DNA from 4 places in the Janthinobacterium foliorum genome. Region 2 is predicted to be linked to each of the others. Evidence: predicted binding sites of a transcription regulator. Region 2 holds the regulator's gene; each other region holds the start of a gene.
The links. Region 2 encodes sigma-54, which starts transcription at its own class of promoters, with help from an activator protein. Its sites were predicted from a motif close to TGGCANGNAANCTGCTTT; they were not measured.
Positions count from the first base shown of each region.

Region 1 (5,889 bases), on a different contig from region 2:
GCCAGGTGTTCGGCCCCCATGGTACGCGCCCCGCTGCGCATCGGCAACAGGCAACGTGATTCAGTCGCCGCCCGCCCCACGGACGGCGCGCTGAAATGACGCCGGGATGGCGCTTATTTGTAGCTGCGCAGCAGCAGCCAGGCCAGGCCGCAACCGGCCACGGCGCCTGCCAGCGCCAGCGCCACCAGGTTCTTGCTGGTGATCACAGGGCGACGGCCCAGGTAAATTTTGTTATGCAAGGAATTGCCCATGATGGTCTCCTGTACAAGAATTTTTATGATGTCTCATTATAAGAACAGAATCGTGACGGCCGCATGACACACAGCAGTTAGCCTTTGATTTGTATCCAAGGGGCAACATTTATTGGCATTTTTGTTGTTTATATGGCGTGACGAGTCCGCCGCACGCTTATTCATTTCCGACCAGAAATAAAGCGCACGCACGGCAGCGGCGCGGCCCGCAGCACCGCGCAAGCACTCATGCAGATCCGGCGCTCACGCCATTTTCACGGGCGGCGACGGCGGCGTTGGCTCCTCGACCGGCACGGGATCGATGTGCGGCGGCGGTTCGGGCGGCGGCGCCAAGGGATCGCCTTCCGGTGGCGGCGGAATATCGGGTTCGGGCGTGCTGTGCGCACGCAGCAGGGTGTGATGGGATGCGAGTTGCATGGTGACCTCCTTTGCCCCACTGTAGCCGATACGGACAAATCCTGGCGCCCGCCAGTGGCGCGATGCCGCGGGAACCAAACGGGCGGTTGCCACTCCAACTTCGCAAGCCTCCATTCACCAGGAGCCGCAGCTACTCCTTCATCCGCGAGCCCATGGCGCGTAAAAAGATTCTGTTCATGGCCGAGGCCGTAACCTTGGCCCATGTCGGTCGTCCCCTGAGTCTGGCGCAAGGCCTGGACGAGGAGGCGTACGAGGTGCATTTCGCCTGCGCCGACGGCTACGACTTTTGTTTCAAGCAGATCGCCTTCCGGCGCTGGCGCATCGACAGCATAAGCTCGCTGCAATTCCTGCAAGCCCTGGCCGGCGGCAAACCTGTCTACACGGAAAGTACTTTACAGGGCTACGTGGAAGACGACTTGCGTCTGCTCAAAGCCGTCCAGCCCGACCTCGTGATCGGCGACTTCCGCCTGTCGCTTTCCGTCAGCGCGCGCCTGCAGCGCATTCCCTACATCACCGTCAGCAATGCCTACTGGAGTCCCTACGTGCGCCAGCATTACACGGTGCCCGACCTGCCCCTGACGGGCGTGCTGCCCATCTGGCTGGCCAATCCACTGTTCCGCCTGATCCGTCCGCTGGCCTTTGCCTCCCACGCCGTGCCCTTGAACCGCGTGCGCCGCCGCCATGGCCTGCCGTCGCTGGGGAGCGACCTGCGCCGCACCTACACGGATGCCGACCGCACCTTGTATGCCGACATTCCGCTGCTGTTTCCACCGCACGCCATGCCTCCCACGCACGACTACCTGGGCGCCGTCATCTGGGCCCCGCCGCTCGACTTGCCGGACTGGTGGCAGCGCCCGGAACTGAGCAGTGGGCGGCCCATCGTGTACGTCACCCTGGGCAGTTCCGGCCAGGGCCAGTTGCTGCCGCGCGTGCTGCGCGCGCTGGCGCCGCTGCCCGTCACCGTGCTGGCCGCCACGGCGGGCACCATCCGCGTCGATGCCGTGCCGCCGAATGCCTTTGTCGCCCCCTTCCTGCCCGGCGATGCGGCCGCGCGGCGCGCCAGCCTGGTCATTTGCAATGGCGGCAGCCCCACCAGCCAGCAGGCGCTGACGGCAGGCGTGCCCGTGATCGGCATCGCCGGCAATCTCGACCAGTTCCTCAACATGCACGGCATCGTGGGCGCCGGTGCCGGCGTGCTGCTGCGCGCCGACCGCTTCCAGGAAACCGCCCTGCGCCACGCCGCCACGCGCATGCTGGACGATGGCCAGACGCGGCTGGCTGCACGGCAACTGGCCGTCGCCTTGCGCGACTATCAGCCTGCGCCACGCTTGCTGGCGCATGTCGACGCTCTGCTGGGTCCGCTTCTGCCTGGCAACGCACGTTGACCAGCCAGCGTCGGCATTTCTTACAGCATGCCGCGCAAACCCTGCATTACGTCAACAAAAGCACGCCAAGTCCTTGATTTTAAAAGCACCTCATGCGTTGGCATGGAAGTCGCTTAGTACTGGCCATGAGCACCTGCCCACAGGACTCAGGCAAGACTTCCTGTCCCATTCAACCACGAGGTAAGCAAAATGAAACTGTCTCATTTGAAACTGATCCCGGCGGCTGCGGCACTGGCCATGCTGTGCGCGGCCGGTAGCGCCCAGGCGGGCGCCTACGGCTATTCCTACAACAACATCTTCGGCCTGCAAATCGGCGTGCCCACGGGCCAGATCACGGTAGCCAACAGCACCACCATCTCGCGCAGCACGGCGACCCTGAATGGCGTGAGCGTCATCAACGGCGGCGCCGGTTCGCTCGACGCGCCGCGCGCCAACGTCGGCGCCGTCACCAAGGGCGAGAACGACTTCACGCAGCAAGGCCCGTCGGGCAACTACTCGCGCGGCGATGCGCAGATCGTCAGCACGCAGTTCCCCTCGTTCCCCACCGGCTCCACTTCCACGCAGGCCGTCAACGTGGCCGAGGCCCACCTCGACGGCCCCGCCGGCACGGCGGACGCCTCCGGACGCAACGGTTCGACGACGGGCTTTTCCGTCGATTTCATCGTCGGCTCGCCCACGGCGACACTGAGCTTTGACTTCCTGGCCTCGCCGTTCATGCAAGTCTTCCTGCAAAGCACGGTCGGCCAGCTGTCCACGGCGACGGCCAACCTGGTGGTCACCTTCACCATCACCGATGCCAATGGCGCGACCGTCTTCAACTGGACGCCCGATGGCGTGATCGGCTCCGGCATCTTCGGTGGCACGGAAGCGGCCGATGGTGCCAATCTGAACACCAGCCTGGCAACCAACTTCCTGACGCGCGGCAACCTGTTCACCTATGACCCTTCCGGCTGCGGCACCCCCACGGGTACGGGCGTGGGCACGGGTTGCGGCAGCAACTTCAGCGCCGTCAGCAATGCTTTGACGGCGGGCAACTACACCTTGACCTTGAACGCGGTGGAAAGCGTGGATCTGGTGAAACAGGCGGCCACGCCGGAACCCGGCACCCTGGCCTTGCTGGGCCTGGGCCTGGCGGGACTCGGCTATGCCCGTCGCCGCAAGGTCATCAACTGAAGCAGGCAACAGGGGGGTATTCACAGGCGAGGAGAATTTCCTCGCCTTTTTTATGCTGCCATCCTGTCGGTTTTCCTTACAGCGCGGCCACCGTCCGCCAGCGTGCGATGGCCGCGCCAACCCGCCAGGAGAAAGGAATTTCATGACGCATTTTTCTTGCACCCGTCTCGCAGCGGCGCTGCTGTCCATGCTGCTGACATGCGGCGGCGCCCATGCCGCCGCCTACGGTTACTCCTACACCAGCGTCTATGGCCTGGTCATCAGCAATCCCTCGGGCTCCACCACCTTGCTGAGCAACATCGACCTGTCGCGCACCACCGCCACCCTGAACGGCAGCAGCGTCATCCACGGCGGCAGCAACGAGATCGACGCAGCGCAAGCGACGCGGGGCGCCGTTACCAAAGGGCAAAATGATTTCACGCCACAAGGCCTCGGCAATGCCTCGTACGCGCGCGGCGATGCGCAGATCGTTACCTCGCAAATCCCCCCCTTCCCTCCCGGCTCGACCAGCACGCACACGGTCAATATGGCGGAAACTTACCTGGCGGGCGGCGGCAGCGCCGACGCGTCGGGACGCAATGGCTCCAACACGGCCATGGCCGTCAATTTCGTCGTCGGCGAACCGGGCGCCACCCTGGCCTTCAATTTCCAGGCCCTGCCCTTCATGCGGCTGTACCTCGATGCCGTCGCCAGCACGGGTTCGGCGGCCAGCACGAACATGGCGCTGACCTTCAGCATCATCGATGAACATGGCCAGATCGTCTTCAACTGGGCGCCTGATGGCATACTCGGCTCCAACATTCTGGGCGGCACCGAACTGGCCGACGACGCCAGCCTGAACACGGGCTACGCGCAAACCCCACTCACCAGCGGCAGCGTGTTCACCTACGACCCCAGCGGCTGCGGCGCGCCGACGGGCACGGGCATCGGCACGACGTGCGGCGGCCAATATGGCGCCGTCACCGACACCCTGGCGGCCGGCAGCTACACCCTGGTGTTGAACATGCTCAACAGCTCCGAGCTGGCCTACGTGCCCATCGATACGCCGATGCCGCTGCCGGGCACCCTGGCCCTGCTGGCGGCGGGCCTGGCCATGCTGGCGCTGGCGACGCGCCGGCAATATCGTTGATGCGCGCTAGTCATGGCTGCGCGGCTGGCGCGACGATCAAGTCCGCCAGCGGACGGCGCAGCGAACGGGCCTGCGCCGCCGGCCCGGCGCCTATCCGGCCGAGAAACACGGCCCGGTCGAACGCCGCCGCCCCCAGCACGCCCTGGCATTGCACGGCCAGCTCCTGGGCCAGCTCCTGCATGCCGTCCGTGCGCGAAAAGGCCCGCCGTTCGCGCACATAGCGGGCAAAGATCAGCGGCGTCAGCTCCGGCTGCATTTGCAGGCCCAGCTGCGTGGCCGTCAGCCAGAAGCGCTGCATGGCGCGCCCGGCCGCCACGTAGTCATCCGTGTGGCGCGGCGGGGCATCGGCCAGCAGGACGAAATGCGCGGCGCAGGACAGGCCGGGCAGCAAGTCCATCTGCAGCCGGGGCGCCACGGTGCCCGCCAGCCAGGTATTGAAAAAATCCACGCGGCGCCAGCTTTGCATGACCCAGCGCATCAATCGCGCCGTCATCGGGTCCACGCCCAGTGCCTGGTCCGGAATGCGGTCGGCACTGTAGCGCGCGCCCCACTCGATCACGTCGCGGTGCACCTTGTGTGCTTCGGGCATGGTCAGGCGCAGCCGGGCATTGTCGAACATCAGGCGCGCGCAGGCCAGGCGCGCGCGCCAGCCTTCGAACCATTGCACCTGGTAGCCTGGCGGCAGGCAGTCCGCCAGCGCGGCCTTTTCGCTGGCGCGCAACTGGCGCGTGCTGAGCCGGCGGCGCTGCACGCTGCGGCGCGGCAGGAAGGCCGCCAGCGCATCGGGCAGCATGCCGGGGCTGTCGACCAAATGCACGTCGAAGGTGGGCAAGGTGTCGGGCATGGCCGTGCGCCGCCGCGCTTGCATGCGCAAGCCGTGGCTGCTGGCCGCCAGCGCCAGGCTTTCCAGCAAGGCACCGAGCGACAGCTGGCTGGGATGGCCGTCGAGGTCATATACGCAATGGCTGCGCGTATCGAAGCCATGCACGACGACATGGCGCGCATCGACGATTTCAAAACGCCACGGCTGCGTGTTGTCGCCGCTGGGCGCCCAGCGCGCCTGGTCGAGGATGTTTTCCAGTACGGGATCGATGTGCGGTGCCTGGCCCATTCATTTCCCCTGCGCGGCGCGGCGCCGCTTGATGATGGCCATCGTCAGCCGTTGCAGCGGATGGCGGTTGCCGCCGGGACGCCATGTATGCACGAGCTTGTTGCGGTAGGCATCGAAGTGCATGCCATGCGGTGCCGCCATCACCTTGCCACGTTTTAACAGTATCTTCAGCGCCTCGGTGGCGGCCACGCCCGCGCACAACTGGCAGCCCATGATGGTCGACGGCCCGCGCCGCTCCTTCAGGTTGATGGCGGACGGATCGACGAGATACGGGCCGTGCAGGCCGGCCGGCGCCAGTCCGACGAGGAAGCGCAGGGCTTTTTCTTCCTCGGGCAAGTCGCCCCAGCCAAAGTATTGCTCGAACGTCATGCCGCCCGGCATGAAATTGAGCACGGCCGTGCCCATGCCCAGGGGCGCGGCCGT
Region 1 covers NZ_CDXDQE010000002.1:607,259-613,147, forward strand. Annotated here, with positions in the region: gene ACZ92H_RS07135 (hypothetical protein) at 114-251, opposite strand; gene ACZ92H_RS07140 (hypothetical protein) at 495-668, opposite strand; gene ACZ92H_RS07145 (nucleotide disphospho-sugar-binding domain-containing protein) at 845-2,053, shown strand; gene ACZ92H_RS07150 (EDSAP-1 family PEP-CTERM protein) at 2,243-3,226, shown strand; gene ACZ92H_RS07155 (EDSAP-1 family PEP-CTERM protein) at 3,369-4,355, shown strand; gene ACZ92H_RS07160 (nitroreductase family protein) at 4,366-5,466, opposite strand; gene ACZ92H_RS07165 (ThiF family adenylyltransferase) at 5,467-5,889, opposite strand, start outside.
Region 1: a site for sigma-54 is predicted at 2,152-2,169, ahead of ACZ92H_RS07150 (EDSAP-1 family PEP-CTERM protein). Genes of this name have one in related genera too.

Region 2 (5,889 bases):
TGCTGCAGGAATCGGGCGTGCAGACGGCCATCATCAGCGCGCGCCGCTCGCCCATCACGGCGCGCCGCGCGCAAGACCTGGGCTTTACCCATGTGCACCAGGGCGGCCATGACAAGCTGACGCCGTTCCGCGAACTGCTGGCGCTGACGGGCTTGACGGAAGAGCAGTGCGGCTATATCGGCGACGACGTCATCGATGCCCCCATCCTGCGCCGCGTCGGCTTCGCCGTGAGCGTGCCCGGCGGGCGGCCGGAAGTGCAGGCCATGGCGCATTACGTGACGCAGGCCGGCGGCGGGCGTGGCGCGGCGCGCGAGATCTGCGAATTCCTGCTGCGCGCCCAGGACAACTATGCGCGCGTCATGGCGCCGTTCCTGGAGTGAGGCGCGCGCCTTGCCGCCAGTGTCATTGGAGAGAGTGAAGCACTATGCAAAAGCCAGGAGGCGCCCATCGCTGGCGCATCATCTTTACCGTGCTGGGCGCGGTTGTCGTCGCGCTGGGCAGCTTTTGGCTGCTCGAGGTGATGAACAAGAATGCCCAGGATATCAATGCCAGCAAGAGTGTGAACGAGCCCGACTATTTCATTACCAATTTCAGCCTGGTGCGCATGGACTTGACGGGCAAGCCCAGCTATATCGTGTCGGGCACCAAGCTCACGCATTACCCGCTTGACGATTCGTCCGATATCGACCAGCCGTTCGTGCGCAAGCTGACGCCCGACATGCCGCCGATGAACATGAACGCGGAACTGGCGCATATCGACCAGAACAATACCCGGCTGCAGCTGCACCGCCAGGTCGTGGTCGACCGCGTGGCCAGTCCGAAGGCGCAGAACCTGACCCTGAAGACGGAAGCGCTGACGGTATACCCGGATGAAGAACGGATGGAAACGGATGTCCCTGTCGACATCCTGACGGGCGCCTCGCGCATCCATGGCGTGGGCATGAAGGCGAATAACGCGACCGGCGTGGTGGAAGTGCACAATGCCCTGCGCATCGTGCTGCCGCCGAAACCACGGCCAGGTGCCGCGGCCAAATGACAGAATGAAACAAGGAAACCATAATATGAAAAACATCTTGCTGCTGACCCTATTTTCGCTGGCCGTCATGGGCACGGCGCATGCCGAAAAGGCCGATTCCGAGAAGGAAGCCGTCATCACGGCCCAGCGCGGCCAGGTCGATGACGTCAAGCAGACGCGCACCCTGACGGGCGACGTGGTGCTGGTGAAAGGCACCTTGACCATGAAGGCGGGCCGGGCCCTGATCACGGAAGATCCGCAGGGCTACCAGTTCATCACCTTCTGGGCCGATCCGGGCAAGCTGGCCACGTTCCGCCAGAAGCGCGATGGCGCGGGCGACCTGTGGGTGGAAGGCGAAGCGGAGCGCGTGGAATACGACAACAAGACGGAAGTGGTGAAACTGTTTTCCAAGGCCAAGCTGACGCGCCTGGAAGGCACGAAACCGACGGACGTGGCCAACGGCGCCTTCATTTCGTATGACAGCCGCAAGGAAGTGTTTACGATGGAAAACTCCGACAGCGGCACCAGCACCCCGGGCGCCGGCAGCGTGCGCATGGTGATCCAGCCGAAGACCAAGGCCCCAGCGGCGGAGAAGGCGCCAGCGACGCCTGCGCCAGGAAAGAAATAATGGAAAATACACGTTGCGGCAGCACCCTGATCGTTCGCGGGCTGCAGAAAACCTATGGCAAGCGGCAAGTCGTGCATGATGTGTCGCTGCAAGTCGAATGCGGCGAAGTGGTGGGCCTGCTGGGCCCCAACGGCGCCGGCAAGACCACCTCGTTCTACATGATCGTCGGCCTGGTGCCGTCCGACGGCGGCACCATCGATATCAGCGGCGTGGACATTTCCAGCCTGCCGATCCACCGCCGCGCGCAGATGGGCCTGTCCTACCTGCCGCAGGAAGCGTCCGTGTTCCGCAAGCTGACGGTGGAAGACAATATCCGCGCCGTGCTGGAAATCCAGACCGTCGAAGGGCGTCCCCTGAAGAAGGCCGAGATCGAAGAGCGCCTGGACAAGCTGCTGGCCGACTTGCAGATTGAAAAGCTGCGCGAGAACCAGGCGCTGTCCCTGTCCGGTGGCGAACGCCGCCGCGTGGAAATCGCCCGCGCGCTGGCCACCGACCCGCGCTTCGTGCTGCTCGACGAACCGTTCGCCGGCGTCGATCCGATTGCCGTGATCGAGATCCAGCGCATCGTGCGCTTCTTGAAGGAGCGCAATATCGGCGTGCTGATCACCGATCATAATGTGCGCGAGACGCTGGGTATCTGCGACCGTGCCTACATCATCAACCAGGGCTCGGTGCTGGCGTCGGGACGCCCCGACGACATCATCGCGAACGAGTCGGTACGCCGGGTCTATCTGGGCGAACACTTCCGTATGTGAGCCAATGAAACAATCATTGCAGCTGCGCACCTCGCAGCACCTGGCACTGACGCCTCAGTTGCAGCAATCGATACGCCTGTTGCAATTGTCTACCCTGGAATTGCACCAGGAACTCGAGCAACTGTTGACGGACAATCCCCTGCTCGAACGGCTCGACGATCCGCTCGACCGTTCGCTGCGGCTGCTTTCCGATGGCGCCCTCAGTTCCACGGCGGCACCGGCCGAAGCGCCGCCCCAGCCGCCGGGCCAGGACGCGCCGGTGGCGCCGGCCGAAGCCGAGACGTTTGACGGCGAGGGCGGCGACGCCCCGGCCGCCATGGATGGCGCCGACAGCGACTGGAGCGAGGCGAGCCGCGGCAAGGCGCCCGACGACGAGGATTCGCGTCCGCAGCTGGAAGCCCACCACTGCACCCTGCGCGAGCACCTGATGGAACAGATGCGCGTGACGGTGCTGGAATTGCGCGACCGCGCGCTCGTCGAACTGATCATCGATGCGCTCGACGACAATGGCTACCTGGAAGAGCCGCTCGACGACATCCTGGCGCGCCTGCCGGAAGAGCTGGAGATCGATGCCGACGAGCTGCGCACGGCCTTGTCCCTGCTGCAAAGCTTCGACCCGCCCGGCGTGGGCGCGCGCAACGCGTCCGAGTGCCTGGCGCTGCAGATCAGGCGTTTGCCGCACATCGCCATGGTGACGCGCCGCATGGCCCTCGTCATCGTGGAAAAACACCTGGCCTGGTTTGCCCAGCGCGATTTCAACAAGCTGAAAAAAGCCCTCGATTGCGACGACGAAGACTTGCGCGAGGCGCAGACGGTGATCCGCCTGTGCAACCCGCATCCGGGCGCCGTGTTTGCCTCGGACGTGTCCGATTACGTGGTGCCCGACGTCGTCGTCAAGCGCGCGCGCAGTGGCTGGCAGGTGACGCTGAACAACGACGTCATGCCGCGCCTGCGCGTCAACGCCATGTACGCCAATTTGTTGAAGCAGGGCAAGGGCGAAGGGGCCATGGGCGCACAGTTGCAGGAAGCCAAGTGGCTGATCAAAAACATGCGCCAGCGCTTCGACACCATCCTGCGCGTGGCACAGGCGATAGTAGAACGACAAAAGAATTTTTTCTCGCATGGGGCCGTTGCCATGCGTCCCCTTGTGCTCCGTGAAATAGCTGATACACTGGGTTTACACGAGAGTACTATCTCGCGGGTAACAACTCAAAAGTACATGCTGACCCCGCACGGCATGTTCGAGTTGAAATATTTCTTTGGTAGCCATGTCGCCACCGAAGCGGGGGGCGAAGCGTCATCGACGGCGATACGGGCATTGATCGTGCAACTGACAGGAGCTGAAGACCCTAAAAATCCTTTATCCGACAGTAAGATTGCGGACATGCTGGGGGAACAAGGCATGGTGATTGCGCGACGTACTGTTGCCAAATACCGGGAAGCATTGAAAATTCCGCCAGTGAGTCTGCGTAAGTGTTTGTAAGTTTTTTTCGGTTCCTCTGCGGGCCGGATACGATGGACCGCACGAACCCGAATCATCTTTAGGAGTGTGTATGAATCTCACCATCAGCGGACATCATCTTGAAGTGACACCAGCCATCCGTGAATACGTACAAGCGAAACTGGAGCGTGTGAAGCGTCATTTCGATCAAGTCATCGATATTGCCGTGATTCTGACCGTCGACAACCTCAAAGAGAAAGAAAAACGTCAAAAGGCCGAAGTCAACCTGCGTCTGAGCGGCAAGACCGTCTACGTGGAAAGCCTGGCGCAAGACCTGTATGCCGCGATCGATACCCTGATCGACAAGCTGGACCGGCAAGTGATGAAGTACAAAACCAAAGTGCAAGGGCACGGTAAAGAGGCGATCAAGCATCTGCCAGACAACTCGGATGAAGAAGTCGCCGCCGTCTAAACGGCCTGCCACTGTCAACCGGTTGTGATCAACTAAGGGCGCGCCTACCGCGCCCTTTTTTGCGCCCGTCGCCCGCGTCGGGCAGGGCCACGGGAACGCAATATTGCACCCGAAGGCGCTAGAATGTTGCCATGCCCACTACTTTCCATCCTGCCATGAGCGACTTCGTCCAGACTGCCATCCGCAACCGTACCGGCCACATCGTGCTGGACCGCCCGAAAGCCTTGAATTCCCTGTCGCTGGAGATGGTGCGGGCCCTCAGCGCCACCCTGCTGGCCTGGCGCGACGATCCGCAGGTAGACGCCGTGGTGATCCGCTCCAGCAGCGACAAGGCCCTGTGTGCGGGCGGCGACATCCGCTTCTTTTACGATGCGGGCTTGTCTACGCCGCAAGGCGGCAGCGCACTGCTGGAAGATTTTTTTACTGAAGAATATGCATTAAATCATTTAATTCATTTCTATCCAAAACCGTATATCGCCATCATGGATGGCGTGGTGATGGGCGGCGGCATGGGCGTGGCGCAAGCCGGTCCCGGCAACCAGCTGCGCATCGTGACGGGCCGCACGCGCATGGCCATGCCGGAAGTCAATATCGGCCTGTTTCCCGACGTGGGCGGCAGTTATTTCCTGTCCCGCCTGGCGGGCCAGCTGGGCTTGTACCTGGGCTTGACGGGTTTGACCATCGGCGCGGCCGATGCCTTGTACACGGGCCTGGCCGACGTGTACCTGCCTGAAGCGCAGATGCCCGCGCTGCTGGCCCTGTTCGAGACGACGCAGGGCGAAGCCTTGCCCGTCGCCATCAAGGCCCTGGCGGCCCCGTTCCAGGCGCAGGCGGGCGATTCCGCGCTGGCCGCGGCGCGCACGGCGCTGGACCGCCACTTCGGCGCCGGCAACGTGGCCGCCATCATGGCCTCGCTGGCGCAGGACGACAGCGCGTTTGCCGGCAAGGCGCTGGCGGCCATGCGCTTGCGCTCGCCGCTGATGATGTCGGTGACGCAGGAGCTGCTGCGGCGCGGCGCGCATCTGGGCGTGGCCGATTGCCTGCGCATGGAACGCACTGTGGTGCGCCACAATTTCGAACATGGCGAAGTGCTCGAAGGCGTGCGCGCGCTGGTGGTCGACAAGGACAATGCGCCGCGCTGGAATCCCGCCAGCCTGGACGAGGTCGACGCAGCCATGGTGGCGCGCTTCTTTGCGCCCGTCTGGCCGGCACAGGCGCACCCGCTGCGCGACCTGGATAGGCCCTAAGCCCGTTCGCGGTGGCGCAGCACGACTCTTTCGTTGGCGCTGAAATACTGCGTCAGCCGTTCTGCCATGTACACGGACCGGTGCTGGCCGCCCGTGCAGCCGAGCGCCACCGTCAGGTAGCTGCGGTTGTCGGACTTGAATGATGGCAACCATTTTTCGATGAAGGCGCGGATGTCGGCCAGCATTTCCAGCGCGCTGGGCTGGGCATCGAGGAAGGCGATCACGGGGGCGTCGCGTCCGTCGAGCGGGCGCAGCGCCAGGTCGTAATAGGGATTGGGCAAGGCCCTTACATCGAAGACGAAATCGGCGTCGAGCGGCACGCCCAGCTTGA
Region 2 covers NZ_CDXDQE010000014.1:113,862-119,750, reverse strand. Annotated here, with positions in the region: gene ACZ92H_RS24090 (KdsC family phosphatase) at 1-380, shown strand, start outside; gene lptC (LPS export ABC transporter periplasmic protein LptC) at 425-1,036, shown strand; gene lptA (lipopolysaccharide transport periplasmic protein LptA) at 1,062-1,643, shown strand; gene lptB (LPS export ABC transporter ATP-binding protein) at 1,643-2,398, shown strand; gene ACZ92H_RS24070 (RNA polymerase factor sigma-54) at 2,403-3,881, shown strand; gene hpf (ribosome hibernation-promoting factor, HPF/YfiA family) at 3,952-4,311, shown strand; gene ACZ92H_RS24060 (enoyl-CoA hydratase/isomerase family protein) at 4,467-5,558, shown strand; gene rapZ (RNase adapter RapZ) at 5,555-5,889, opposite strand, start outside.

Region 3 (5,889 bases), on a different contig from region 2:
TTTCGGCGCGCTGTGGTGCGTGGATGTCGACGGCACCTATGCGCATGACGATCCCGCCTCGCTGGACGAGGTGCGCCGCGATGGCGATTGCTACGTCATCGGCGGCAGGGTCGAGGCGATCGAACTGGACTAGCCGGCAAATTCGGCCGTCTTGCCCGCCAGGCGCGCGTGATACGCGGCAATGCCGGGGTAGTCGGGACGATCCATGGGGGCCATCAGCCAGCGCTTGACGGACAGGCCCAGCACGATATCGGCCACGGTAAATTGCTCGCCGCAGGCGTAGGCGCCCGTGCGCTGCAGTTGCTGCTCCAGGATGCCCATCATCTTGTTCCATCCGGCAATGCCCGCCGCCAGCTGTACCGCATCCTGATGTGCCGGGCTGCGGCGCACCAGCGACATGAAGGCGTAGCGCCAGCTGTTGTTGAGCTCGCCCATTTGCCAGTCCATCCATTTTTCCACTTCCGCGCGGGCGCGGGGCGCGCCTGGCAGCAAGTCGTCGCGGCCCGCCTGCGCGCACAGGTAGCGGCAAATGGTGTTCGATTCCCACAGCACCAGGTCGCCGTCGAGCAGCACGGGCACCATGGCGTTCGGGTTCAGGGCCAGGAAGGCGGGATCGTCCGTGGCGCGAAAGCCGCTGCCCCAGTCTTCGCGTTCGTAGGGCAGGTCCAGTTCCTCGCACGTCCACAGGACCTTGCGGACATTGATCGAGGCGGCTTTTCCAAGAATTTTCAGCATGCGGGCTCCAAAGGGCAGGTGGTCGATCCTGCACTGTAGCCGAATTGGCCACGCCGCGCGCATGAAAGTGCCTTGCATAGTTGAGGTTTTCTTGGCATCGTAGCCACCCATGAAACCTATGCGCCACCACATGTCCAAAATCCTCGCGTTCAGCCGCTTTTCCGTGCGCGATTTCCTCGCCACCGCCGGCCCCACCCTGCTGCTGGTCGGCGCGTTCTGCGCGCTGGCGTACTGGCTGGTCGACCCGGCGCCGCCGCGCCAGGTGAGCCTGTCGACGGGGCAGGACAATAGCGCTTACGAAGAATTCGGCAAGAAGTATGCGGCGACCCTGGCCAAGCACGGCATCAAGGTGACCTTGCAGCCATCGCTGGGTTCGCAGGAAAACCTGCAGCGCCTGAACGCGGGCACGACGGATATTGCCTTCGTGCAAAGCGGCTCGACGGAACACGCCGATGCGGAGCGCCATGGCCTCATTTCCCTGGGCAGCCTGTTTACGGAACCCGTCTGGCTATTCATGCGCGAAGACAAGGCCGTCACGGAGCTGACGCAATTGAAGGGCTTGAAGATCAATCTGGGGCCGGAAGGCACGGGCGTGCCCAGCCTGTTCCGGCAGTTGCTGTCCGTGAATGGGGTGGAGGCGAACGAGTTGACGGTGAGCGACTTGCAAAATACACCGGCCACGGTGGAGCTGCTGGAAGGGCGCATCGACGGCCTCGTGTTCAGCTCGGCACCGGAGGCGCCGCTGATCCAGATGCTGCTGCAAACGCCGGGCATCAGGCTGTTTGATTTTTCGCAGGCCGAGGCCTATACGCGGCGCCTGCCTTTCCTCACCCACGTGGTGTTGCCACGCGGTATCGTCGACCTGGGACGCAATATCCCGGCGCAGGATTACCACCTGATCGCGCCGACGGCCACCCTGGTCGCGCGCGAAGACTTGCATCCCGCCCTGGTCGACCTGTTCGTGCAGGCGGCGGCCGGCATCCATGGCGGCACGGGCTGGTTCCAGCAGCAGGGGCAATTCCCGTCCGCCCGCTACACGGAAATTCCCGTGGCGCCGGAAGCGCTGAAATTCTACAAGGATGGCGCGCCCGTGCTGCAGCGCTACATGAGTTTCTGGCTGGCGAATTTCTTTGACCGCATGTGGGTGCTGGTGGTGGCCTTGGGCGCCTTGATCCTGCCCCTGTCGCGCGTGGTGCCGCCCTTGTACGTGTGGCGCATCCGCTCGCGCGTGTACCGCTGGTACGGCCAGCTGCGCACGGTGGAGCAGGCGCTGGAAGACGTGCCGGAAGAGCAGCGCACGCACGTGTATGCGGAGCAACTGAAACGCCTGGACCAGATCGAGGAAATGGTCAACCAGATCTCGATTCCCCTGTCGTTTGCGGACGGCCTGTATGGCTTGCGCAGCCACATCAATTTCGTGCGCAAGCGCATATTGACCCTGATGGGCGAGCATCCTGAAGCAGGCGAGCCGGCCTGAGCGCTTAACCCGCCTCAACGAGGGTGATCGACAGCTTGCGGCCCACCAGTGCGGCGGCCCGCCAGATCAAACCCGGTTCAGATAGTCAGGCAGCCAGCGTCAGGCGCCCAGCCACGGCAAGCCCGCCTTGCACCAGCCGCCCACCTGCTTGCGGTGGCCGTCGGCATCCTTGTCGCCCTCGAAGCCTTCGAGGATGTCGAAACAGTTGGCATAGCCGTGCTCGGTCGCCAGCTTGGCCGCATGGCGCGAGCGCACGCCGGAACGGCACAGGAACAGCAGGATGTCATCCTTGCCGGCCTGGCTGGCCAGTTGCTGGACGAAATCGGGATTCGGCACGCCGCCCGGATAGGTGGCCCATTGCACCGCGCCATGCTGGGTATCGGCGATGTCGACGCGGCCGACCCAGTCGCGCTCGGCATTGGTGCGCACGTCGATCAGTTTCACGCGGGCGTCCAGCTGCAGCAGGTCGTAGGCTTCCTGCGGCGTCACGGCGCCGGCATACGGCATGGCCTCGTTGGCGCGGCTGCGGGCGGTGGTCAGGATATCGGCGGCGGTGGTCATGGCATCCTCGATGAAAGTGAAAAGGTGTGGTCGATTATAGTGCGCCGCCGGCGCCCCGCAAGCGGGATTGCGTGACGCCGGCCCGATGCACCATAAGAAGGCATTTTGAAGAAAATCCGTCGAAATGCACGATAATGGTGCGTTATTCGTTTTTCGCACTTGTATAGTGCATTCTTGATGTGGCGCAAACGCGGAGTCAACATGATGGGCTGGAAACCTTGCACTGGGATGGCCGCGATTTTTGCGCCGCTGCGGCCAGCCTCCTGGAGCTGGCATGGAATCTGCTATGATCCTTATTGAGTTTTGGTGGCACGCAATGTTTGCTTCGCTTCATCAGCCCAGACGCACTAAGGTCGGCTCACCCCACATTCATTTAGGAGATACGCATGGCAATGACAGCCGCAGAAGTCTTGAAGATGGTAGAAGAGAACGAAGTCAAATTCGTTGATTTCCGCTTTGCCGATACCCGTGGCAAAGAGCAGCACGTGACGGTTCCCGTGTCGCACTTCGATATGGACAAATTTGAGTCGGGCCACGCCTTCGATGGCTCCTCGATCGCTGGCTGGAAAGGCATTGAAGCCTCCGACATGATCTTGCTGCCGGATCCAAACACGGCCAATATCGACCCGTTCATGGAAGAAACGACCCTGTTCATGCAGTGCGACGTGATCGAGCCGTCGGACGGCAAGGGCTACGACCGCGACCCGCGCTCGATCGCGAAACGCGCCGAAGCCTACCTGAAATCGTCGGGCATGGGCGACACCGCCTACTTCGGCCCTGAGCCTGAATTCTTCATCTTCGACAGCGTGCGCTGGAAGATCGACATGTCGGGCTGCTTCGTCAAGATCGGTTCGGACGAAGGTTCGTGGTCGACCGGCAAGGACATCGAAGGCGGCAACAGCGGCCACCGTCCGACCGTCAAGGGCGGCTATTTCCCCGTGCCACCAGTGGACAGCTTCCAGGACATGCGTTCGGAAATGTGCCTGATCCTGGAGTCCCTGGGCATCCCGGTTGAGGTACATCATCACGAAGTGGCTGGCGCCGGCCAGAATGAGATCGGCACCAAGTTCTCGACCCTGGTCGAGCGCGCCGACTGGACGCAAAACCTGAAATACGTCGTGTGGAACGTGGCGCACAGCTATGGCAAGACGGCCACCTTCATGCCGAAACCGATCGTTGGCGACAACGGTTCGGGCATGCACGTGCATCAATCCGTATGGAAAGATGGCAAGAACCTGTTCGCTGGCGACGGCTATGCCGGCCTGTCCGATTTCGCCCTGTACTACATCGGCGGCATCATCAAGCACGCCAAGGCACTGAACGCCATCACCAACCCGGGCACCAACTCGTACAAGCGCCTGGTGCCAGGCTACGAAGCTCCGGTGAAACTGGCGTACTCGGCGAAAAACCGTTCCGCCTCGATCCGTATTCCGCACGTGGCCAATCCAAAAGGACGCCGCGTCGAAGCGCGCTTCCCGGATCCGCTGGCGAACCCGTACCTGTGCTTCGCCGCGCTGCTGATGGCCGGCCTGGACGGCGTTGCCAACAAGATCCATCCGGGCGAAGCCGCCTCGAAAGATCTGTACCATCTGCCGCCGGAAGAAGACGCGCTGATCCCGACCGTGTGCGCTTCGCTGGAAGAAGCACTGGAAGCGCTGGACAAGGACCGCGAATTCCTGACCCGCGGCGGCGTCTTCAGTGATTCCATGATCGATGCTTACCTGGAACTGAAAATGCAGGACGTGCAGCGCATGCGCATGACCACGCATCCTGCCGAGTTCGACATGTACTACTCGCTGTAATGGCGCCATGCCGGCAACGTGCCGGTAGTGAATAAAAAACGCGGGTGAGGCGATGGTCTTGCCCGCGTTTTTTTATGCCGCGGCCCAAGGCGGCGCCAGCGCGGTGTTGTATAGTCGGCCCAGGATCGATGCGGCATGAGCCGGCAGGAGTTGAATTTGACAAAGCAATACAGAATGGCGCTGATGGCAGGATTGCTGGGCGCGGCAGCGCAGGCGCATGGGCAGCTGTATGTCTGCGCCGATGCGCAGGGACACAAGACGTACACGGACAAGCGCGCCGGCGCGCACTGCCAGCTGCTGGACTTGCCCGGCGCCATGACGGAACCGCCGCGCAGGACGGCGCCATTGGCCGGCGTCCCCGCCGCCCGGCCCGCCATGCAGGCGGCGGGGACGCCGGCGCCGGCCGCCGGCGCGTTTCCCAGGGTCGATGGCGCCGAGCAGCGGGCGCGCGACCTGGACCGCAGACAGATCTTGCAGGATGAATTGCGCAGCGAAGAGCAGAAGCTGGCGGCGCAGCGGCTGGAATTCAATGCAGGCCAGCCTGAACGCCAGGGAAACGAGCGCAACTACGCCAAGTACCAGGAAAGAGTGGCGCAGTTGAAGGACAACATCAGCCGGACACAGCAGAACGTCGAGGCCCTGAAACGCGAGATCGCGAATATTCGGTAAGCACATGACCCTAGATACCCACGCCAGCCGCCCGGCCCACCTGGCCGGCCTTGATTTACTCGCCTCGGCCGTCATCCTGCTCGACGGCGATGGCCGCATCGGCTATGCCAACGCGGCGGCGGAAAACCTGCTGGAAAGCTCATTGAAGGCCCTGTCGCGGCAAAAGCTGACGGCCCTGTTCCTGAATCCCGAGGAACTGGCCGGCATCTGCGCGCAGGCGCTCGAACATAAATTTTCCGACTTGCGCCAGGACCTGAGCCTGGAACGCCTGGGGCGCGAGCCGCTGCGCGTGCACAGCATCATCAGCGCGCTCGACGCGCCGCCCGACAGCGTGCTGATCGAGCTGCGCGAAAACGTGCAGCAATTAAAACTCGACCGCGAGGAGCGCATCCTCGACCAGAGTCAGGTCAACAAGGAGCTGATCCGCAACCTGGCGCATGAAATCAAGAATCCGCTGGGCGGCATCCGTGGCGCGGCGCAGCTGCTGGAGCTGGAATTGCCGGCCCTGCACCTGAGCGAACTGCGCGAATACACGCAAGTCATCATCAAGGAAGCGGACCGGCTGCAGACCCTGGTCGACCGCCTGCTGGCGCCGCACCGCCGCCCGCACATCGTGGGCGACGTGAATATCCACGAAGTGTGCGA
Region 3 covers NZ_CDXDQE010000013.1:88,701-94,589, reverse strand. Annotated here, with positions in the region: gene ACZ92H_RS23030 (hypothetical protein) at 1-133, shown strand, start outside; gene ACZ92H_RS23025 (glutathione S-transferase family protein) at 130-735, opposite strand; gene ACZ92H_RS23020 (TAXI family TRAP transporter solute-binding subunit) at 866-2,212, shown strand; gene ACZ92H_RS23015 (rhodanese-like domain-containing protein) at 2,312-2,773, opposite strand; gene glnA (type I glutamate--ammonia ligase) at 3,160-4,575, shown strand; gene ACZ92H_RS23005 (DUF4124 domain-containing protein) at 4,759-5,244, shown strand; gene glnL (nitrogen regulation protein NR(II)) at 5,249-5,889, shown strand, end outside.
Region 3: a site for sigma-54 is predicted at 3,044-3,061, ahead of glnA (type I glutamate--ammonia ligase). Genes of this name have one in related genera too.

Region 4 (5,889 bases), on a different contig from region 2:
GCCAGCTCGCTGCCGCTGGCCCCCTGGCGAAACAGGGGCCACACGGGCAATTCGCCGTCACGTTCACCCACCAGCAGCGGCGCGGGAAAGCGCCGCGCCAGTTCGGTGCCCGTCATCACGCCAGCCTGGGCGGAAGAAGCGCCAAGCAGCAGCGCCAGCAGGCCTGCCGCCAGGCATAGCGCGAGCACAAGCGCGCGCCGGCAGCGCGCGCCGGCGGAAGTAAAGCCTTCCCGGTTCATCATGCGCGTCAGAAGAAGATGATGCCGCCCAGCGAGCCGCCATTCATCCTCGCTTCGCCGCCGCCAAACGCCTTGGAACGCGTCTGCCCTGCTTCCCCCACCAGGGTAATGGCCGGCGTCAGCGCGTAGTACAAGCCCAGGGTCAGGTTGGCGTTCGACTTCAGGCCGCCCGTGCCAACGGCATTGTCGCTATTGCGGCTGATGCCGTAACCGAGGCCCAGCTTCAGCGACGGCGCCGGCTTATAGGTGCCTTGCACAAAATACGCGCGCGTCGTGACCTCGCCCTGGTCTGCATCCGACAGGACGCCCAGTCCCTTGCCGCTCTGGATATTGGCGATGACACCCGCGTTGCCGGCTTGGCAGGAAGCGCCCACCTCCACGGCGCGCATCGTGAAGCCGCGCGTGCCGGCGGCGACGGCGTCGAACTTTTGCGTCTTCGCTCCCAGCCAGGACTTGAAACCATCGGCCGCATAGCTCAGTTGCGCCTGCACCTGCGGGCTCGATGTCGACGAATAAGCGGGCGCCGCAACGATGGGCGTATCGGCCACCGGGCTGACGAGGGCCGCATCGAAGCCGATGCCGCTGTCGCCGAACAGCGACTTCGGCGCGCTGTAGGCGATCTGTCCGTAATAGCCCACGTAGCTGTAGCCGGCGCCGATATGGCCCAGGGTGACGCGGCCCCGCTGGGTCGCTTGCACCGGTGCGCCGGCGCCGATCAGTGTCATGTCGCCGAAGATGGCCGAGGCGCCGAAGATGCCGTTGTCGCGCCCCAGCTTGACGGTGCCCATGCGCGCATTGCCGAACGTGAAATACGCCTGGCGCACGTCGATGCCGCTGTTGGCGGAAATGGCGCTGTCGGTGGCGGTGGCGTTGTACATGCCGATGAGCGCCTTGATATCGTAGTCGCCCTGCTTCGAAGTGGCCGACGTCACCAGGCCATTGAGCAGCAAGCCATTGCCGATGGTGGTGCGCTTGCTTTCGCCGCCGCAGCCCAGCGCATTGCCGCCCAGCGCCAGCCCGCCCACGGCGTCGCCGCTGCACGAGACGTGCGTGTAATACGCGTTGACGATACCGCCCAGCGTAACCGTCCAGTCACCGGCCTTGAAATCGACGGCGTGTGCCGCGTGAGCGGCCATGGCCAGCGCGCCCAGCATGCATAGTTTTTTCATCCCCATCTCCCTGATTGTTTTTTTATCGGATCGAGCATCGCGCGTGATGTCGACATGACAGTGGCAATTTGCATGCCCGCCGCGCCACAGAGGGAGAGAGGGAGAGGCGAAAAGACAGCTGTGCAGAATCGGACCAGCGCTGTCACAAGCACTGTTCCGATTCTGCGCGCAGCGGTAAAAGCGGGCGCGCAAAAAAAAACTGACGGCCGTAGCCGTCAGCTAAACCCCCGTCCGCGCGGGCGAGGAGACAACGCCCGCGCACTTGCGGACCCAGGCAACAACAAGCTATAGCTGCTTCGACGGCGGATGCTGCAATTGCGCCAGTTCCGCGTCGGTAAACAGGCGCGACCTGGTGAGGAAGCGCCGGCCCGTGCCGTTATCGAGCGAAAACATGCCGCCATTGCCATCGACCACGTCGATGATCAGCTGCGTATGCTCCCAGTAGGCGAACTGCTCCAGGCCCATGTAGAACGGCGTGCCATTCAGATTGCCCAGGTAGACGTCGGAGTCGGAAATGTCAAATTCCCCCGCCGCGTAGCACATGGGCGCACTGCCATCGCAGCAGCCGCCCGACTGGAAGAACATCAGCGGACCATGTTTCTGCCGCAAGGTGGCCAGCATGTCGAGTGCTGCCGGCGTGGCCGTCACCCGTTCAATGGCGTTGTTCATCACCGCTCCTTAGAAGAAGCCCAGCGCGTTGGGGCTGTACGATACCAGCAGGTTCTTCGTCTGCTGATAGTGGTCCAGCATCATCTTGTGGTTTTCACGGCCGATGCCCGACTGCTTGTAGCCGCCGAACGCGGCGTGGGCCGGGTACAGGTGGTAGCAATTGGTCCACACGCGGCCCGCCTGGATGGCGCGTCCCACGCGGAAGGCGCGCGAACCGTCGCGCGTCCACAGGCCGGCGCCCAGGCCGTACAAGGTATCGTTGGCGATGCGCAGCGCATCGGCTTCGTCCTTGAAGGTGGTCACGGATACCACCGGACCGAAAATTTCTTCCTGGAAGATGCGCATGCTGTTGTCGCCCTTGAAGACCGTCGGACGCACGTAATAGCCGTCCTTCATGTCGCCGCTCTGCACATTGCGTTCGCCGCCGGCCAGCACTTGCGCACCTTCCTGCTTGCCGATGTCGATATACGAGAGGATTTTTTCCAGCTGCTCCTGCGACGCCTGCGCGCCCAGCATGGTGGAGGCATCGAGCGGGTTGCCCTGCTTGATCTTCGCCACGCGCTCGAGGGCGCGCGCGATGAACGCCTCGTAGATCGATTCCTGAATCAGCACGCGCGACGGGCAGGTGCACACCTCGCCCTGGTTCAGCGCGAACATGGCGAAGCCTTCCAGGCACTTGTCGAAGAAAGCGTCGTCGGCATCCATCACGTCGGCAAAGAAGATGTTCGGCGACTTGCCGCCCAATTCCAGGGTGACGGGAATCAGGTTCTGCGCCGCGTACTGCATGATCAAGCGGCCCGTGCCCGTTTCGCCCGTGAACGCGATCTTGGCGATGCGCTTGTTCGACGCCAGCGGTTTGCCCGCCTCCAGACCATAGCCATTGACGATATTGAGCACGCCGGGCGGCAGCAGGTCGCCGATCAATTCGATCAGCACCATGATCGAGGCGGGGGTCTGCTCGGCCGGCTTGAGCACCACGCAATTGCCGGCCGCCAGCGCGGGCGCCAGCTTCCAGACGGCCATCAGGATGGGGAAATTCCACGGAATGATCTGGCCCACCACGCCCAGGGGCTCGTGGAAGTGATATGCATAGGTTTCCGAGTCGATCTGCGCGACGGAGCCTTCCTGCGCGCGGATGCAGCCGGCAAAGTAGCGGAAATGGTCGATCGCCAGCGGGATGTCGGCCGCCGTGGTTTCGCGGATCGGCTTGCCGTTGTCGATGGTCTCGGCCGTGGCGATCAGGGCCAGGTTCGCTTCCATGCGGTCGGCAATCTTGTTGAGGATATTGGCCCGCTCCGTCTGCGAAGTCTTGCCCCATGCTTCCTTGGCGGCATGGGCGGCATCGAGCGCCAGCTCCACGTCCTCCGCCGTGGAGCGCGCCACTTCGCAAAAGACCTGGCCCGTGATCGGCGTGATGTTGCCGAAGTATTCACCTTTGACAGGGGCGACGAATTTGCCGCCGATATAGTTGTCGTAGCGTTGTTTGAAGGGATTGGCTACGCCCAGTTTGCTGATGTCTGCCAGATTCATGTCGTCCTCTTTCTCGTTGGTATGAGCTTCGATGAAAGCCGCCGCGAAGCGGCCCTTGGGGATGTGTCAGGTGATCCTGATCTCTTGTTTTGCAAATGCCGTGCCAGCAGGCAAAGCACAACGACACGGTACCACTGGCAGCCCGCCGCCCTGCGCGCTGCGTCAAATGGGATCAGCCGGCAGCGCCAGTTGTTCCGTTACTGAACAGTGAAACAGGTTGCGGCACCCGGCCTGCGACGGCAGATCGATTGGCATACCGCTTGCTAACCCTGTCATGGACGCGACTACGCGCATAACCAGAACGGAGACCACCATGACACCACGCCTTCCTGCCACCACGAACCGACGCACCCGAGGCCTGCGCGGCTTGCGCCTTGCCGCCGGCGGCCTCGCCTGCATGCTGGCGGCCGCGGCCGTCTGGGCGCACGGCAACATGACGCCCCAGGCCGTCGATACATCCACACTGCCACAACTGGGTCCCGAGTGGCGCACGGAAAACCCCTACCGCCAGAATGCCGAGGCGATCCGCATCGGCAGCGCCGCCTACACGCAGAACTGCGCGCGCTGCCACGGGCTGGAAGCCGTGTCGGGCGGCATGGCGCCGGACTTGCGCAAGCTCGACAATGACTGCGCCGCACTCACCGATGCGAAGAAAAAAGATGCTTGCGCGCAAGAGATCGATCAATATGTGCTCGATACCGTGCGCCATGGCCGCGCCCGCAATGGCGCCGTCTACATGCCGCCGTTCGAGGGGGTCTTCAACCAGGAGGCCATCTGGGCGGTAAAGGCTTATCTGGAAACGCGGCGCGAGCAGACGCTGTAATTGACGGCGCGACCATGCAAAAGGCGCTGCCGCTTGGCAGCGCCTTTTGCATTGCGGCTCAGACAACGTTATCCCGGCGCCTTGGCCCACGCCATGCACCAGCCCGGCCCGGCGATCTGCTTGCGGCCGAACATGGCGCAGCCGGCCCAGGCATCGTCCTTCTTGCCCTGATAAAAGGAACAGTTGTTGCAGCGCTGCGCCGCGGCATGCTGCGGATATTTTTTCGTATCGACCCTGGTGGTGTCGTGGCGGTAGCCGAGTGCCCTGGCCTGGTCGCTGTCTTCATCGACTTTGGGAGGCGCCGCTTGGGCGCCGGCCCGCGAGGCGGCGCCCATGCCGCCGATGGCGAGCAATTGGCAAATGAAGTGGCGGCGTGGTGCAGCATGCATGGTGGTCTCCTTATGAATATTGAGTAATGGCAAAGGCAGCGTCGGCCTTCCAGCCAGATCCCTCAGCAACCCCTGTGCCAGGACGCGCGCGCCGGAACAGGCAGCGTCGCACTGTTGCAAAACAGGACAAGGCGGCATGGGCGACTGTGGCAGGACGGCGCACACGGTGCCATCGACGCAGCCAGAAAAGGCTGGCACGCATGTTGCTGAACTATCCACAGCGACCACGTCGCAGACCACCATGACAATACTTATAAAAGGGAGACCAGCATGCAGCCAGTATTTCCACGTCCAATCGCTTTTGCCATCCTTGCACTGATCGCCAATACCGCCTCGGCGGGCGATAGCAAGGTGAGCTGGGACGATATCGCCAATGCCGACAAGGGCACCAGCCAGGTGCTCAGCTACGGCCTGGGCCTGAAGGCGCAGCGCCACAGCCTGGCCAGGAAGATCAACACGAAAAACGTCGAACAGATCGTGCCCGCCTGGACGTTCTCGTTCGGCGGCGAAAAACAGCGCGGCCAGGAAGCGCAGGCGCTGGTGCACGATGGCGTGATCTATGTCACGGCCTCGTATTCGCGCATCTACGCGCTCGACTCCAAGACAGGCAAGCAGCTGTGGGCCTATGAACACCGGCTGCCCGACGATATCCGCCCCTGCTGCGACGTGGTCAACCGCGGCCCCGCCATCTATGGCGACAAGATTTACTTTGGCACCCTGGACGCGCGCATCGTCGCCCTGAACAAAAACACGGGCAAGGTCGTGTGGAATGAAAAATTCGGCGACCAGAAACTGGGCTACACCATGACGGGCGCGCCGTTCATCATCCGCGAAAAAGGCGGCCGCGTGCTGCTCATCCACGGCAACTCGGGCGATGAATTCGGCGCCCAGGGCTGGCTGTTCGCGCGCGATCCGGAAACGGGCGCGGAAGTATGGGCGCGGCCGCTGGTCGAAGGCCACATCGGCCGCGCCGACGGCAAACCGAGCACGCCGACGGGCGACGCCAAGGCGCCCAGCTGGCCGCGCGACAAGGACGGCAAGCTGCGCGAAGCGTGGGAACACGGTGGCGG
Region 4 covers NZ_CDXDQE010000025.1:10,882-16,770, reverse strand. Annotated here, with positions in the region: gene ACZ92H_RS28990 (4Fe-4S binding protein) at 1-242, opposite strand, end outside; gene ACZ92H_RS28985 (porin) at 248-1,408, opposite strand; gene ACZ92H_RS28980 (DUF779 domain-containing protein) at 1,694-2,077, opposite strand; gene adh (aldehyde dehydrogenase) at 2,087-3,607, opposite strand; gene pedF (cytochrome c-550 PedF) at 3,921-4,430, shown strand; gene ACZ92H_RS28965 (high-potential iron-sulfur protein) at 4,499-4,819, opposite strand; gene ACZ92H_RS28960 (methanol/ethanol family PQQ-dependent dehydrogenase) at 5,090-5,889, shown strand, end outside.
Region 4: a site for sigma-54 is predicted at 3,696-3,713, ahead of adh (aldehyde dehydrogenase). Genes of this name have one in related genera too.